Regions from separate parts of the Aeromicrobium sp. CF4.19 genome, predicted to be linked through region 3. Evidence: predicted binding sites of a transcription regulator. Region 3 holds the regulator's gene; each other region holds the start of a gene.
What was found. The regulator HrcA, encoded in region 3, represses chaperone genes, less so after heat shock. The targets are predictions, from matches to a motif close to TTGGCACTCGNNNNNNNCGAGTGCCAA.
Positions count from the first base shown of each region.

Region 1: a site for HrcA is predicted at 1,411-1,437, ahead of groES (co-chaperone GroES). Genes of this name have one in related genera too.
Region 2: a site for HrcA is predicted at 2,029-2,055, ahead of groL (chaperonin GroEL). Genes of this name have one in related genera too.

Region 1 covers NZ_JBIMEU010000001.1:440,003-443,273, forward strand. The annotation lists gene groL (chaperonin GroEL) at 1-864, opposite strand, end outside; gene groES (co-chaperone GroES) at 1,056-1,346, opposite strand; gene ACHAAC_RS02190 (class I SAM-dependent methyltransferase) at 1,700-2,857, shown strand; gene ACHAAC_RS02195 (AraC family transcriptional regulator) at 2,854-3,228, shown strand; gene ACHAAC_RS02200 (hypothetical protein) at 3,167-3,271, shown strand, end outside.
Region 2 covers NZ_JBIMEU010000001.1:447,581-450,851, forward strand. The annotation lists gene ACHAAC_RS02230 (MmcQ/YjbR family DNA-binding protein) at 1-187, opposite strand, end outside; gene groL (chaperonin GroEL) at 270-1,910, opposite strand; gene ACHAAC_RS02240 (cold-shock protein) at 2,288-2,488, opposite strand; gene ACHAAC_RS02245 (MoaD/ThiS family protein) at 2,867-3,142, opposite strand; gene thrC (threonine synthase) at 3,155-3,271, opposite strand, start outside.
Region 3 covers NZ_JBIMEU010000001.1:201,701-204,971, reverse strand. The annotation lists gene ACHAAC_RS01080 (DUF3097 domain-containing protein) at 1-412, opposite strand, end outside; gene ACHAAC_RS01075 (hypothetical protein) at 405-830, opposite strand; gene hrcA (heat-inducible transcriptional repressor HrcA) at 1,050-2,069, shown strand; gene dnaJ (molecular chaperone DnaJ) at 2,085-3,242, shown strand.

The DNA of each region.
Region 1 (3,271 bases), 240 kb from region 3:
CTGCAGCATGGCCTTGCGCCGGTCACCGAAGGCCGGGGCCTTGACGGCGACCGAGGTGAACGTGCCGCGGATCTTGTTGACCACGAGCGTGGAGAGCGCCTCGCCCTCGACGTCCTCGGAGATGATGAACAGGCTCTTGCCCTCGGCGATGACCTTCTCCAGGAGCGGGAGCACCTCGGCGACCGAGGAGATCTTGCCCTGGTTGACCAGGATGTACGGGTCGTCGAGGACGGACTCCATGCGCTCGGTGTCGGTCACCATGTACGGCGAGAGGTAGCCCTTGTCGAACTGCATGCCCTCGGTGAAGTCCAGGCCCGTGCCGAGCGTGTTGGACTCCTCGACGGTGATGACGCCGTCCTTGCCGACCTTGTCGAAGGCCTCGGCGATGAGCTCGCCGATGCGTCCGTCACGCGAGGAGACGGTGGCGACCGAGGTCATGTCCTGGATGTCGTCGACGTCGCGGGCGTTCTCGCGCAGGCGGGTCGAGACGGCCTCGACGGCTGCCTCGATCCCCTTCTTGAGACCGACCGGGTTGGCGCCGGCGGCCACGGCGCGCAGGCCCTCGTGGACCATGGCCTGGGCCAGGACGGTGGCGGTGGTGGTGCCGTCACCGGCGACGTCGTTGGTCTTGGTGGCGACTTCCTTGGCGAGCTGGGCGCCGAGGTTCTCGAACGGGTCGTCCAGCTCGATCTCACGGGCGACGGTCACGCCGTCGTTGGTGATCGTGGGGGCGCCCCACTTCTTGTCCAGGACGACGTAGCGGCCCTTGGGGCCGAGGGTGACCTTGACGGTGTCGGCGAGCTTGTCGACGCCGCGCTCGAGGGCGCGGCGCGCGTCCTCGTCGAACTCGAGAATCTTGGGCATCTGGGTTCCTTCTGGATCAGAGGTGTTCAGGGGGTGCGTCCCTGGGGCGGCTCGCCGATGGCGGGGAGTCCTCGCGCCTCAGGCGGCGAACATCGCCGCGGGCGCGAGCGTGGCTGCCTCGGGCAGCATCCGGCTCACAGGGACGCGGATCCCGCGGGCCGTCCTCCGGGGACGGCCCGCGGGGTGCTGCGTCAGGAGACGACGGCGAGCAGGTCGCGCGAGGAGAGGATGAGGTACTCCTCGCCGCCGTGCTTGACCTCGGTGCCTCCGTACTTGCTGTACAGGACACGGTCGCCGGTGGAGACGTCGACGGGGACGCGGTTGCCCGAGTCGTCGATGCGACCGGGGCCCACGGCCACGACCTCACCTTCCTGCGGCTTCTCCTGGGCGGTGTCCGGGATGACCAGACCGGATGCGGTGGTCTGCTCGGCCTCGACGGTCTTGACGACGACGCGGTCCTCGAGCGGCTTGATGGTCGACACTGTCGACTCCCTTCAGGCAGATGAACGATGGGTGTGTGCACGCCGTCGCGGGGGTCGTGCACGGTTGGCAGTCGGCTAGGACGAGTGCCAGTTCCGAATCTAGCACTCAGGGTCTAGGAGTGCTAAGCCGACGTGCTTGCTTCGCTGCGCACTCAGTCGTGCTCGGCGCCGGGGCGCCTCGCACTGCGGCTTCTCGTCGCTCCGCTCCTCGCCACGGGGACCCCCAGACCCCGGCGAGTCATCACCTCCCGGGGCGCCTCGAACTGCCGCTCCTCGTCGCTCCGCTCCTCGCTACGGGAACCTTCCGCCCCACGCGAGCCTCCGTGGGAGGTGTCAGCTGGGAGGATGGGGGTGTGGACCTGGCGACGTTCGAGCGGCTGCTCGGCCCCGAGGGGCAGGACCTGCTCGCCGAGGTGCACGAGCGGGCGGGCATCGAGTCCGACCTCGCCCTCGGCACCCGGCTGCGTCGCGACCACGACGTGGGGCTCGTCGCAGCCGCCGTCACGCAGAACCACCTGCGCGGGCTCGCACGGGCCAAGCTCGGCGACGACGCGGCGAGGATGTACTTCACGCACGACGCCCTGGAGCAGGCCACCCGGGCCCCCGTGGCGACGCTGCGCGCGGAGCGACTTGCCGCGTCCGGCGTCGTCGCCGTCCTCGACCTCGGCTGCGGCATCGGGGGCGACCTCGTGGCCCTCGCCCGGGCCGGGCTGCGGGTGCGCGGGGTGGAGCTGGACCCCGTCCGCGCGGCCGTCGCCCGGGCGAACCTTGCCGCGCTCGGCCTCGACGGCGAGGTCCTCGAGGCCGACCTCGCCGACGTCGTCACGCACGACGACGAGGTGCCCTTCCTCGACCCCGCCCGCCGGGACGGCCGCGGCCGCGTGCTCGACCCGGAGCAGATGACGCCGCCGTGGTCCTACGTCGAGCGGATGCTGGCGCGGGGCGCGGTCGTGAAGACCAAGCCCGGCCTCGCCCACGCCATGGTCCCGGACGGCGTGGAAGCGCAGTGGGTCAGCGACGGCGGTGACCTCGTGGAGGCCTGCCTGTGGGGTGGCGCGCTCGCCGGCCCACCCCGCCGCGCGACAGTGCTGCCCGGCGGCCACGAGCTCACGGGCTCCGGAGAACCGGGCGAGGTGGGCGATGTCGGCGCGTGGCTGCACGAGCCCGACGACGCCGTGATCCGCGCCGGGCTCGTCGGCGAGCTCGCCCAGCGCATCGCCGGCAGGCTCGTCGACCCGCACCTCGCCTACGTCACCACCGACGAGCCGGTGACCGACCCGATGGCCCGCTCCTTCACCGTCGTCGAGGAGCTGCCGTTCCGGGAGAAGCAGCTCAAGGCCGCCCTGGCCGCCCGTGACGTCGGCACCCTGACGGTCAAGAAGCGTGGTGTCGACGTCGTCCCCGAGCAGCTCGTGCGGCGCCTGCGGCTCACCGGCACGCGGACCGCCACGATCGTGCTCGCCCGCATCGGCCCCGGCGCCCGCGCCTTCCTCGTGGATCCGGTCCGGTGACGTCGGCCCGGCCGACCCGCCACCGCGAGATGCTGCGGGTCCGCGACGCCATCGACGCCCGGTACGGCGAGCCGCTCGACCTCGCGACGCTGGCCACCTCGGTCCACCTGTCCCCCGACCACCTGGTCCGCCAGTTCCGCGAGACCTTCGGCGAGACGCCGCACCGCTACCTGCAGCGCCGACGGATCGAGCGACTCAGCCATGACGAGGAGCGGAGCGACGAGGGAGCGGCAGAGCGAGGCGCTCCGGCGCCGAGCACGCCCGAGCGCGAAGCGGAGCGAGCGCGTCCGCTCCATCACCGAGGTCTGCCTGCGGGTCGGCTTCACGAGCCTCGGGACGTTCAGCCGGACCTTCGCGAACATCGTGGGTGAGTCACCCAGCGAGCATCGTCGACGCGGACCGCTGCCTGCGACC
Region 2 (3,271 bases), 250 kb from region 3:
CGGCCATCTCGGCCCGCAGCGTGATGCGCACGAGCTGGTCCTCGCCCCCGAAGACGTGCGCGAAGGTCGCGCCGCGCACCGTCCACCGGATCCCCGTCCAGGCCTTCTCCTGCCGCACCTGGGGCCACGCCTCGACGATGCCGCGCACGCGGGTGATCCAGTGGTCGGGGACGGGTGCGCGTGTCACGGCCACCAGCCTGCCAGCAGCCACCGACACGCACGAGGGCCCCGCACGCGATGCGTGCGGGGCCCTCGTCAGCGGACGAGCCTCAGAAGCCCATTCCGCCCATGCCACCCATGTCGCCCATGTCCGGGGCGCCGCCGCCGGCGGCGGCAGGCTCCGGCTTGTCGGCGACGACGGCCTCGGTGGTGAGGAACAGCGCCGCGATGGACGCTGCGTTCTGCAGCGCCGAGCGCGTGACCTTGGCCGGGTCGATGATGCCCGCGGCGATGAGGTCGACGTACTCGCCCGTGGCGGCGTTGAGGCCGTGACCCGGCTCGAGACCGGCGACCTTCTCCGCCACGACGCCGCCCTCGAGGCCGGCGTTGATGGCGATCTGCTTCAGCGGGGCCGAGGCAGCGGTGCGCACGATGTTCGCACCGGTGGCCTCGTCACCCTCGAGCTGCAGCTTCTCGAACGCTGCCGCGGTGGCCTGGACGAGTGCCACGCCGCCACCGGCGACGATGCCCTCCTCGACGGCCGCCTTGGCGTTGCGCACGGCGTCCTCGATGCGGTGCTTGCGCTCCTTGAGCTCGACCTCGGTGGCCGCGCCGACCTTGATGACCGCAACGCCGCCGGCCAGCTTGGCCAGGCGCTCCTGCAGCTTCTCGCGGTCGTAGTCGGAGTCGGAGTTCTCGATCTCCGCACGGATCTGCTTGACCCGGCCGGTGATCTGGTCCTGCGACCCGCCACCCTCGACGATGGTGGTCTCGTCCTTGGTCGTGACGACCTTGCGGGCGGTGCCGAGCAGCGACAGGTCGGCGGTGTCGAGCGACAGGCCGACCTCCTCGCTGATGACCTCGCCACCGGTGAGGATGGCGATGTCGGCCAGCATGGCCTTGCGGCGGTCACCGAAGCCGGGGGCCTTGACGGCGACCGACTTGAAGGTGCCGCGCATCTTGTTGACCACCAGCGTCGCGAGGGCCTCGCCCTCGACGTCCTCGGCGATGATGACGAGCGGCTTGCCCGACTGCATGACCTTCTCCAGCACCGGGACCATGTCCTTGACCGTGCTGATCTTGCTGTTGACGATGAGGATGTAGGGATCCTCCAGCACCGTCTCCTGGCGCTCGGCGTCGGTGACGAAGTAGCCCGACAGGTGACCCTTGTCGAAGCGCATGCCCTCGGTCAGCTCGAGGTCCAGCCCGAAGGTGTTGGACTCCTCGACGGTGATGACGCCTTCCTTGCCGACCTTGTCCATCGCCTCGGCGATGACCTCACCGACCGTGGAGTCGGCGGCCGAGATGGACGCGGTGGAGGCGATCTGCTCCTTGGTCTCGACGTCCTTGGCCAGGCCCAGCAGCTGGTTGCTGATGGCCTCGACGGCGACCTCGATGCCCTTCTTCAGGCCCATCGGGTTGGCGCCCGCGGCGACGTTGCGCAGACCCTCGCGCACGAGTGCCTGGGCCAGGACGGTGGCGGTGGTGGTGCCGTCGCCTGCGACGTCGTCGGTCTTCTTGGCGACCTCCTTGACGAGCTCGGCACCGATCTTCTCGTAGGGCTCCTCGAGCTCGATCTCCTTGGCGATGGAGACACCATCGTTGGTGATCGTGGGGGCGCCCCACTTCTTCTCGAGGACGACGTTGCGACCCTTGGGGCCGAGCGTCACCTTGACGGCGTCGGCAAGCTGATTCATGCCGCGCTCGAGGCCGCGACGGGCCTCTTCGTTGAACGCAATGGACTTGGCCATGTGGAACTCTCCGGTTCGACGTGGTGATGGACGGCTCGATGCCCGCGACGGACGAGCGCTGCTGTCGGCGAACCCTTCCCGCCTCGGCTCACGCCCTCATCGAAGCCAGTCCCGATGTCTAGCACTCTCACTATAGGAGTGCTAATCAACCGGCCGCAACGCCGGGGTCCCTGACCTCCTGTGCGGGGTGATCACGGATCACACGCCGGGGCGGTTCGGCAGCCGGCAACAGACCGAGTGCATGCACGGCGCCACTCGCCACGCCAGGCGTCAGATGGCCTGCGTCACGCCCTGCCCTGCGCCACCGTCGTTCACGTCGTCGTCATCTGCGCGACGGGCCGGAGAGCCGGCCCCAGGTGCGGGATCAGCGGGCTGGCTCAGTGCGTCACGACCTCGTGCGCCTCGCGGCCCTTGGGGCCGTCGACGACGTCGAACTCGACGGCCTGGCCGTCCTCGAGGGTCTTGTAGCCGTCGGACTTGATCTTGGACCAGTGGACGAAGACGTCGTCCTGGCCCTCCACCTCGATGAAGCCGTAGCCCTTGTCCGCGTTGAACCACTTGACGGTGCCGTGCACCATGACGAGCTCCCACCTGCCTGAGTCGGGCCGCCCCCTGCCCGGGCGACCCACGCCCATGAGCGTATACGCCGGGCGGCTCCCCGTTCACCGCAGGTTTGCCGGGGGTGACGGTTTACCACGGTCCCTCGGCAAACCGTCACTTCCCGTGGGAGAGATCCCACGGGAAGTGACAAGATTCCGAGGGACCGTGGTAAACCGGCGCCCCTCATCATCCCCGAGAGCTCTTTAGCCTCCCGCGACAGCGGGGCTTCACCCCTCATCACCGTGCGAAAGCGCTCAGCCTCCCGCCACAGCGGGGCTCCGCCCCTCATCATCCCCGAGAGCTCTTCAGCCTCCCGCGACAGCGGGGCTCCGCCCCTCATCATCCCCGAGAGCTCTTCATCCCCCGGCGACAGCGGGGATGATGGAGATCTGGGTCTGGTCGGGGGTCGGGGTGTCCAGACCCTGGGCGAACCGGACGTCCTCCTCGGCCACGTAGACGTTGACGAAGCGACGCAGCGCGCCGTTGTCGTCGACGATCCGGGCCTTGATGCCGGGGTGGTTGGACTCCAGGGAGTCCAGGACCTCGGTCAGGGTGGCGCCCTCGGCGCTGACCTGCGAGGTGTCGTCGGTGTAGCTGCGCAAGATGGTGGGGATGCGAACTGAGACGGACAAGGCTGCTCCTGTTCAGGCGATGCCGGCCGCGGTGAAGGCGGCGTAGGTGGGGGCGATGGTGGCGAACGGACCGACGGTGCCGGACACCGAGTCCAGCGTCTTCAGGCCGTGCCCGGTGTTGATGACCAC
Region 3 (3,271 bases):
CCTCGACGCGCAGGTCGTGCCCCCACACCCTCTCGACCAGCTCCGCGTCGTGCTTGCCCTCGACGAGGATCCGGCTCGGGAGCGCCACCGTGGCGCGGTGGTCGGCGACCAGGCGGGATCCGGAGGCAGAGCGGGTCGGGGCGGTCGGGGCCGTCGGCGCGGGAGCCACGAGCACGACGGGTCGACCCTCCAGCAGGAAGCCGGGACCCAGCTCGAACGTCCTGCGCCGTTCGCGTCGGTCCTCCAGGACGAGGGTGCCCAGGTCGCGCTCGACCCGCATGATCTCGCCGCAGAAGCCGCTCGTGGCGTCCTCCACGACGAGCCCCTTCTCGGCCACCTGCTCGCTCGCGCGACCGCGCGGCGGCTCGCGCCAGCCCGAGGCCAGGACGTCCGACCCGTAGCGGTCAGCCATGCAGCACCCCGAGGAGGCGCTGATGGAAGTCCTCCACGTCGGCGCGGGTGACCTCGCCCGAGGAGGTGATGACCCGGGTCCGCTCACTCATCAGGCCGAGGACGAGGTCGACCGCCACCGGCCACTCAGGGCCGACGGCGACGGGCGTCTCGGAGGCGACGAGGTCGCCGAGCGAGACGACGTCCTGCTCCTGCACGACGAGCACCAGCTCGCCCCCCTCGGGGCCGTGGCCCGGGTGCAGCACCTCGACGAACACGTCTCCCAGGTCCCCGGCCCAGACTGCGCTGAGGGTGCCTCCCCGGGACTCGTGCAGGAGCCGGGTGCCGTCGTCGAGCGTCACCTCGCGGGGCCGGTGCACGAGCGTGCGCAGGCTCCCTGCGACGCTCACGTGGTCGTCGGCGACATGGATCTCGGACACGTCGTTAGACTGGCAGTTGGCCCACCCGAGTGCCAGTTGACGCGCGGAGAGGAGATCGCATGAGCGAGCGGCAGCGAGCGAACAAGAGATCTCTCATGCGAGCACGCTCCTACGGTGGTTCTTCTGAGGACGTGCTCGCATGAGCGAGCGGCAGCGAGCGAACAAGAGATCTCTCATGCGAGCACGCTCCTACGGTGGTTCTTCTGAGGACGTGCTCGCATGAGCGCAGACGAACGACGCCTGTCGGTCCTGCGCGCCATCGTGGAGGACTACGTCGCCACCCAGGAGCCCGTCGGTTCGAGGTCCCTCGTCGAGCGGCACCAGCTCGGCGTCTCGCCGGCCACGATCCGCAACGACATGGCGGCCCTGGAGGACGACGGCTACATCGCCCAGCCGCACACCAGCGCCGGGCGCGTCCCCACCGACAAGGGCTACCGGCTCTTCGTGGACAAGCTCTCCTCGGTCAAGGCGCTCTCGACCGCCGAGCGTCGCGCCATCGAGACCTTCCTGACCGGCGCCGTCGACGTCGACGACGTCGTGCAGCGCAGCGTCAAGGTGCTCGCGCAGCTCACCAACCAGGTCGCCATCGTGCAGTACCCGTCGCTCACGCGCTCCACGGTGCGGCACGTGGAGATCGTGGCGCTGGAGAACTCCCGCGTGCTGCTGGTGCTCATCACCTCCAGCGGGCGGGTCGAGCAGCGCATCATCGAGCTCGAGCAGACGCTCGGCGCCGACCTGCTGGTGGACCTGCGTGGCCGGCTCGTCGGGGCCACGGTGGGCCAGCGGCTCCCCGAGGCGTCGCTGCGGCTGGCGGAGATCATCGAGACCTTCGCACCGCGGGACCGTCCGATCATCACGTCGGTCGTCACGACGCTCACGCACGTGCTGACCGGCGAGCGCTCCGACGAGCGCGTCGCCGTGGGCGGCACCGCCAACCTGGCCCGGTTCGGCAGCGACTTCGACGTCACGATCCGGCCGGTGCTGGAGGCGTTGGAGGAGCAGGTGGTGCTGCTCAAGCTGCTCGGCGAGGCCACCTCCGACCCCACCGTGCGCATCGGCACCGAGACCGGCAACGACCAGTTCAGCGGCACCGCCGTGGTCTCGTCGGCCTACGGCTCCCACGACCAGGTGCTCGCGACGCTCGGGACGGTCGGACCCACCCGTATGGACTATCCCGGAACCATCGCCGCCGTCGGCGCGGTCGCCCGCTATGTCGGGCGCATGCTGGCGGACGGCTGAGAGGACCCCAAGCACATGGCACAGGACTACTACGCCCTGCTCGACGTGAGCCGCGAGGCCGGCAACGACGAGCTCAAGAAGGCCTATCGCAAGCTGGCGCGACGGCTGCACCCGGACGTCAACGACGCGCCGGACGCCGCCGACCGCTTCAAGGAGGTCACGAACGCCTACGAGGTGCTCTCCGACCCCCAGAAGCGAGCCGTCTACGACCGCGGCGGCGACCCGCTCTCCTCCGGGGGCATGGGTGGCGGCGGCTTCGGCCAGGGCTTCAGCTTCGACGACATCATGGATGCGTTCTTCGGCCAGGGGGCCGGCGGGCGTGGTGGACCGCGCTCGCGGGTCCAGCGCGGCCAGGACGCTCTGCTGCGGATGACCATCGATCTCGCGGAGGCGGCCTTCGGCGCCACGCACGAGATCAAGGTCGACACGGCCGTCACGTGCGGCACGTGCGACGGTCGCGGTGGCGCCGAGGGCGCCGAGCCGGTCACCTGCGGCACCTGCCACGGGCACGGCGACGTCCAGCACGTGCAGCGCTCGCCGCTGGGCAACATCCGCACCTCCCGGCCCTGCCCGACCTGCCAGGGCTTCGGCTCGGTCATCGCCGACCCGTGCGACGAGTGCGGCGGCGACGGCCGGGTGCGCTCGCGTCGCTCCCTCAGCGTCACCATCCCGCCGGGAGTGGACCAGGGGACCCGCATCCAGATGCCCGGCGAGGGCGAGGTCGGGCCCGGTGGCGGGCCGGCGGGCGACCTGTACCTCGAGATCAACGTCGGTCCGCACGAGGTGTTCACGCGCAGGGGCGATGAGCTGCGCTGCCAGGTGACGGTCCCCATGACGGCGGCTGCGCTGGGCGTGCACGTCGAGCTGCCGACGCTCGAGGCCGACCTGACCGACCACGAGGACGCGAGCGTCGTGGGCCTGGACATCACGCCGGGCACACAGGCGGGTGACCTGATCACCGTGCGCGCCCAAGGTGTTCCGCGGCTGCGGAGCGTCGGTCGCGGCGACCTCGTCGTGGAGGTCGTCGTGGAGACGCCCACCCGCCTGGACGACGAGCAGCGTGAGCTGCTGAAGAAGCTCGCCGCGGTGCGCGACGAGGAGCAGCCCGAGGCACGCATGAGCGACGCCCACCGCGGCAGCGTCTTCGGCCGCATCAAGGGCGCCTTCCGGTGAGGTCTTCCACGGCCCAGCCGTTTCGAGGT